Regions from separate parts of the Streptomyces sp. NPDC047971 genome, predicted to be linked through region 1. Evidence: predicted binding sites of a transcription regulator. Region 1 holds the regulator's gene; each other region holds the start of a gene.
What was found. The regulator HrcA, encoded in region 1, represses chaperone genes, less so after heat shock. The targets are predictions, from matches to a motif close to TTNGCACTCNGNNNNNCNGAGTGCNAA.
Positions count from the first base shown of each region.

Region 2: the regulator HrcA is predicted to act here: its motif matches at 1,108-1,134, upstream of groES (co-chaperone GroES).
Region 3: the regulator HrcA is predicted to act here: its motif matches at 1,250-1,276, upstream of groL (chaperonin GroEL).

Region 1 covers NZ_JBEZNW010000028.1:78,889-81,149, reverse strand. Annotated here, with positions in the region: gene AB0D99_RS24710 (MBL fold metallo-hydrolase) at 1-617, opposite strand, end outside; gene hrcA (heat-inducible transcriptional repressor HrcA) at 768-1,787, shown strand; gene dnaJ (molecular chaperone DnaJ) at 1,788-2,261, shown strand, end outside.
Region 2 covers NZ_JBEZNW010000016.1:81,039-83,299, forward strand. Annotated here, with positions in the region: gene groL (chaperonin GroEL) at 1-534, opposite strand, end outside; gene groES (co-chaperone GroES) at 653-961, opposite strand; gene AB0D99_RS17360 (DUF6234 family protein) at 1,235-1,639, shown strand; gene AB0D99_RS17365 (hypothetical protein) at 1,670-1,936, opposite strand; gene AB0D99_RS17370 (polysaccharide deacetylase family protein) at 1,933-2,261, opposite strand, start outside.
Region 3 covers NZ_JBEZNW010000047.1:17,487-19,747, forward strand. Annotated here, with positions in the region: gene thrC (threonine synthase) at 1-28, shown strand, start outside; gene AB0D99_RS30960 (MoaD/ThiS family protein) at 143-421, shown strand; gene AB0D99_RS30965 (cold-shock protein) at 869-1,072, shown strand; gene groL (chaperonin GroEL) at 1,441-2,261, shown strand, end outside.

The DNA.
Region 1 (2,261 bases):
ACCCGCAGCAGCCGGTCCAGCGCGTCCGGCCAGCGCGACGGGAGCGCGTCGGGGCCCGCCTGCGGCTCGCCCGACTCCTCCACCAGGTCACCGCAGAAGACGACCTCCGGCGTGCCGGTCACGAAGAGCGCCAGATCGTGCGCCGAGTGGCCCGGCCCCACGTTCGCGAGCAGCACCTGGCGGCCGCCGAGGTCCAGCGTCCACTCCCCGGAGACCTCGTGGTGCGGCGCCACCAGCACGTCCGCCGCGGCCTCCGCCTCCCGCGCGTCCACGCCCTGCCGCTCGGCGTCCACGCGCAGCGCGTCCCCCTCCCGTCGCATCAGCTCGCGCAGCCCCACCGCTCCGTACACCTCGGCCCCGGCGAAGACGGCGGTGCCCAGCACATGATCGAAGTGCGGGTGGCTCAGTGCGATGTGCGTCACTCTCCGGCCACCCGTCAGAGCCTCCACCTGAGCCCTCAGCTCGGCCCCCTCCTTGAGCGTGGAGCCCGTGTCGTACAGCAGAACGGCGCGCTCCCCGAGTACCAGTCCGACCGTGGCGTCCCAGCCCGGGAGCCGCCGTCTGCCGACGCCGTCGCCGAGTCGTTCCCAGCCGTGCTCTTCCCAATCGACATCCATACGGCGACGCTATCCGCTACGACCCGGCGACCCAGCCTCCTTGCCAGGAACGATGCCCGCCGCCGTACACTGGCCGGGGGATTCCTGGCACTCGGACAGGGCGAGTGCCAAAAGGGGAGCAAACCGATACGACAGCTGGAGGTGTGCGCGATGCTCAGCGAACGCAGACTCGAGGTGCTGCGCGCCATCGTCCAGGACTACGTCGGGACGGAGGAGCCGGTCGGCTCCAAGGCGCTCACGGAGCGCCACAAGCTCGGCGTCTCGCCCGCCACCGTGCGCAACGACATGGCCGTGCTGGAGGACGAGGGCTACATCGCCCAGCCCCACACCAGCGCCGGACGCATCCCGACCGACAAGGGCTACCGGCTGTTCGTGGACCGGCTGGCGGGCGTGAAGCCGCTGTCGACGCCCGAGCGGCGCGCCATCCACAACTTCCTCGACGGCGCGGTCGACCTCGACGACGTCGTCGGGCGCACGGTCCGGCTGCTCGCGCAGCTGACCCGGCAGGTCGCCGTCGTGCAGTACCCGTCGCTGACCCGTTCGACGGTCCGGCACGTGGAGCTGCTCTCGCTCGCCCCCGCCCGCCTGATGCTCGTGCTGATCACGGACACGGGCCGGGTCGAGCAGCGGATGATCGACTGCCCCGCGCCGTTCGGCGAGACCTCGCTCGCGGACCTGCGGGCCCGGCTCAACAGCCGGGTCGTCGGCCGCCGTTTCGCGGACGTGCCGCAGTTGGTGCAGGATCTACCGGAGTCGTTCGAGGAGACGGAGGACCGCGGCACGGTGTCGACGGTGCTCGCGACCCTTCTCGAAACCCTGGTGGAGGAGCACGAGGAGCGGCTGATGATCGGCGGCACCGCCAATCTCACCCGCTTCGGCCATGACTTCCCCCTCACGATCCGGCCTGTGCTCGAGGCGCTGGAGGAGCAGGTCGTGCTCCTCAAGCTGCTCGGCGAGGCCAAGGACTCGGGCATGACCGTACGGATCGGGCACGAGAACGCCCACGAGGGGCTGACCTCCACGTCCGTCGTCGCGGTCGGCTACGGTTCGGGCGACGAGGCAGTCGCCAAACTCGGCGTGGTCGGACCGACCCGCATGGACTACCCCGGAACGATGGGAGCGGTACGCGCAGTGGCACGTTACGTCGGACAGATCCTGGCGGAGTCGTAAGTGGCCACGGACTACTACGCCGTACTCGGCGTACGCCGCGACGCGTCCCAGGACGAGATCAAGAAGGCATTCCGGCGGCTCGCGCGCGAGCTGCACCCGGATGTGAATCCCGATCCGAAGACGCAGGAGCGCTTCAAGGAGATCAACGCCGCCTACGAGGTGTTGTCGGACCCGCAGAAGAAGCAGGTCTACGACCTCGGTGGCGACCCGCTGTCCGCGTCCGGCGGCGGCGGTGGGGCCGGCGGCTTCGGCCAGGGCGGCTTCGGGAACTTCTCGGACATCATGGACGCGTTCTTCGGCACGGCGTCGCAGCGCGGGCCGCGCTCGCGCACGCGCCGCGGCCAGGACGCCATGATCCGGCTGGAGATCGACCTCAACGAGGCCACCTTCGGCACCACCAAGGACATCCAGGTCGACACGGCCGTCGTCTGTACGACGTGCTCGGGTGAGGGCGCCGCGCCCGGCACCTCCGCG
Region 2 (2,261 bases), on a different contig from region 1:
GGACTCCTCGACGGTGATGACACCGTCCTTGCCGACCTTGTCCATCGCCTCGGCGATGAGCTCGCCGACCTGCTGGTCCTGCGCGGAGAGCGCGGCCACGGCGGCGATGTCGGACTTGTCCTCGATCGGACGGGCGGTCGCGAGCAGCTCGTCGGAGACGGCCTTGACCGCGGCGTCGATGCCCTTCTTCAGGGCGGCCGGGGAGGCACCGGCGGCGACGTTCTTCAGACCCTCGCGGACGAGCGCCTGAGCGAGCACGGTGGCGGTGGTGGTGCCGTCACCCGCGATGTCGTTGGTCTTGGTCGCCACCTCCTTCACGAGCTGGGCGCCGAGGTTCTCGTACGGGTCCTCGATCTCGACCTCGCGGGCGATCGTGACACCGTCGTTGGTGATGGTGGGCGCACCGAACTTCTTGTCGATGACCACGTTGCGGCCCTTGGGGCCGATCGTCACCTTCACCGTGTCGGCAAGCTTGTTGACGCCGCGCTCAAGGGCGCGACGGGCGTCCTCGTCGAACTTCAGGATCTTCGCCATGGGAGCGATTCAGCCCTCTCGGAATTCGTGGTGTATCGGGTGAAACGAACTGCGCCCCGGACGCCCGGTGCGGGGTCAGGGGCGCAGCCAGAAGCATCTGCTTCGGTACTTCGGTGAATTACTTCTCGACGATCGCGAGCACGTCGCGAGCCGAGAGGACGAGGTACTCCTCGCCGTTGTACTTCACCTCGGTGCCGCCGTACTTGCTGTACAGCACGATGTCGCCGGCCTTCACGTCGAGCGGCAGGCGCTCGCCGTTCTCGAAGCGGCCCGGGCCCACGGCCAGGACGACGCCCTCCTGGGGCTTCTCCTTGGCGGTGTCCGGAATGACCAGGCCAGAGGCCGTGGTCTGCTCGGCGTCGAGCGGCTGGACCACGATGCGGTCCTCGAGCGGCTTGATGGCAACCTTGGAGCTGGTGGTCGTCACGATCCGACCTCCCCCTTCGGAGATCTCACGGGGTTAACTGTCTGAGGTGGCGACCAGGTGGATCCGTCGTCGCGGGTGCCGGACCTGCCCGTCGCTGTGTTGGCACTCTCCAATGGGGAGTGCCAGAGCCGAGACTATGACTGCGATTAGCACTCGGTCAAGCGGAGTGCCAATTCGGTGCGGTGTGGCGGTTCGGCGGCGGCCGGCATTCGATTCGGTCTCGGTACGAGCAACGGCCCGCCGGACCCGGAGGTTCCGTACGAAGGTGCGGACATGACAGCCTCGCGCCCCCCGGTCCGCACCGGCGCCGACATCGGCACCGGTGTGCTCTTCCTGTTCCTGCAGTGCGCGCTCGCGCTGGTCGCCGCCGTCCTCCTGGCCACGCGGAAGCTCGGCCACGGCCGACCGGGGGCGGCGTCCTCCGGTCCACCGCCGATGGACTGGGTGCCCGTGATCGTCTTCGGTGTGATCACCGGCGTCACCCTGCTCCTCGCCGTCGCGATGCTGCGCGGCGGCTGGGCGTGGACGGCCGGGGGCCAGTTCCTCGCCGCGGGGCTGCTCGGCCTCGCGACACTGCTCATCGCGGCGGAGGAGTGGTCGTACGCGCATCCCGACCCGGCGCCGCCCGCGTCGGCACCGGCAGCCGCGCCGGAGCCGTGGACCGCGCGGCCCGCGTAGGCCCCTGAGGGCCGGCCACCCCCGCTCCCCTCAGGGCCGCTCCACCTCGCGGGCGCCGCGCGCGCCGCGCGCCCCGCCGTCGACGGTCCCGTCGTCCAGCCGGGCGAGCCTGGACAGGACGCGGGTCGCCGCCCCGGAGAGCGCCCCGCCCTCCGCCCGCTCCCCCGCGCCGCCCACCCGCGCCGCCGCCTTCCGGCCCAGACGCTCGATCGGGTCCACCGACGACGCGCACCCCGTCACCCCCAGGAGCGCGCCGGCGAGCGCGAGACCGGTCGCCAGCCGGCGCGCCGCGCTCACACGTAGTCCTCGAGCTTCGCGACCGCGTACCCCTTGGCGGTGATCGTCTTCATCACGCGCCGGATCATGTCCGCCATCGAACCCTTCCAGTCCTCCTTGCCCCGGAAGTGCGTGAGCACGATGTCGCCGGGGTGCAGGTCCCGGTCCCACTCGCGCCACTCCATCCGGTCGGGGAACGCCTCCGAGGCCCAGAGCGGGACCGCCTCGACCCCGCAGGTCTTGGCCGCGCGCAGGGTGTCCTCGTTGTAGTTGCCGTAGGGCGGACGGAAGAGCGGCGGCCGCTTCCCGAACCGCTCCTCCATGACGTCCTGCATCCCGCAGATCT
Region 3 (2,261 bases), on a different contig from region 1:
GTTCCGCGAAGCCGGCCTGGCGGGCTGACGTCCGCGACCGACGGGGTGCCCGGGAGACCCGGCGCCCCGGCGGCCCCCCGAACCCCCGGACTCCGTCCGGGGGGCTCCAGCCCCGCACCGAAGCCCCGAAGGTGAACCACTCATGAGCGTCAAGGTCCGCATCCCCACCATCCTCCGCACCTACACCGGCGGCCAGGCCGAGGTCGCAGCCGAGGGCGCGACGCTCTCGGAGGTCATCGCCGACCTCGAGAAGAACCACACGGGCATCGCCGCCCGCGTCCTGGACGACCAGGGCAAGCTGCGCCGCTTCGTCAACGTGTACGTCAACGACGACGACGTCCGTTTCGAGCAGGGCCTGGAGACGGCGACCCCGGACGGCGCCGGCGTCTCGATCATCCCCGCCGTCGCCGGCGGCTGCTGAGTCGGAACGGCCTCGCGCGGGGAACTCCTGAATCACCCACGGTCACCTGAGTTACCCACGGTCACCTGAATTGCCCCTTCCGCCGGAGAAGCGGAGGGGGCAATTCTGCATGGTTGAGGGGGGTAGAGTTGGGGAAGCCCCCCTGACTTCCCTTCGCTGCTTGTGCCAGACGCATATGAGAATGCGTCCGCACCCGACAAGAAGCAGCCAAAGTGTTCGACTGTTGTGTACCTTCTGCGCACTTTGACGGGCCCGACTTGCCCCGGAATTCAGTGAATTCTCCTTAATTCTCCTTTCTGGCGTGCCCAGATTTCTCGTCCGATTGACCTGTTGCAGAGGGCAGTTGGACAGATACATTCAGCCGCGGTCGACGCGTTCCGGCGCAGGGTCTGACCCGGGTCCGCGAAGTGCGGTCCCGCGCAAGGGCCAGTAATAGGGGAGTTAGGCATGGCTCAGGGCACCGTCAAGTGGTTCAACGCGGAGAAGGGCTACGGCTTCATCGCGGTCGACGGTGGTGCGGATGTATTCGTCCACTACAGCGCGATCCAGATGGACGGATACCGCACCCTTGAAGAGGGTCAGCGGGTCGAGTTCGAGATCTCGCAGGGCCAGAAGGGTCCGCAGGCGGACATGGTCAAGCTCGCCGTCTGAGCACGGCGCGATCGGCCACCACGTACGCACTCACGCGTTCTCTACGTCGAGGGGTCCGCATCCTGACCAGGATGCGGACCCCTCGCGCGTGTGCGGGAGGGGCGGGGTGCGCCCCTCGCGCGTGTGCGGGAAGGGCGGGGTGCGCGCGCCCGGACCTCTCCCGATCTGTGGGAGTCGCTTGCACTCGCATGGGCCGAGTGCTAATCATTGGCGTTAGCACTCTGAAGGTGAGAGTGCTTACGAGGATCGGGCAGACGAGGTCCGCGGCCAGGTGGGGCAAGGAACCACAGGGCTCGCAGGCCGTCCGTCGCGGGCGTCGGCGCGGTCCTGGAGCGTTATCCACCCCATGTCCGGGAGGACCACTTCACATGGCCAAGATCATCGCGTTCGACGAGGAGGCACGGCGCGGTCTCGAGCGCGGGATGAACCAGCTCGCCGACGCCGTCAAGGTCACCCTTGGCCCCAAGGGCCGGAACGTCGTCCTCGAGAAGAAGTGGGGCGCCCCCACGATCACCAACGATGGTGTGTCCATCGCCAAGGAGATCGAGCTCGAGGACCCGTACGAGAAGATCGGCGCCGAGCTGGTCAAGGAAGTCGCCAAGAAGACGGACGACGTCGCCGGTGACGGTACGACCACCGCGACCGTCCTCGCCCAGGCGCTCGTCCGCGAGGGCCTGCGCAACGTGGCGGCCGGCGCCAACCCGATGGCCCTCAAGCGCGGCATCGAGAAGGCCGTCGAGGCCGTCTCCGGCGCCCTGCTCGAGCAGGCGAAGGATGTCGAGACCAAGGAGCAGATCGCTTCCACGGCCTCCATCTCCGCCGCCGACACCCAGATCGGCGAGCTCATCGCCGAGGCGATGGACAAGGTCGGCAAGGAAGGCGTCATCACCGTCGAGGAGTCCCAGACCTTCGGTCTGGAGCTGGAGCTCACCGAGGGTATGCGCTTCGACAAGGGCTACATCTCGGCGTACTTCGCCACCGACATGGAGCGTATGGAGGCGTCCCTGGACGACCCGTACATCCTGATCGTCAACTCCAAGATCTCCTCCGTGAAGGACCTGCTCCCGCTGCTGGAGAAGGTCATGCAGTCGGGCAAGCCCCTGCTGATCATCGCCGAGGACGTCGAGGGCGAGGCCCTGTCGACCCTGGTCGTCAACAAGATCCGCGGCACCTTCAAGTCCGTCGCGGT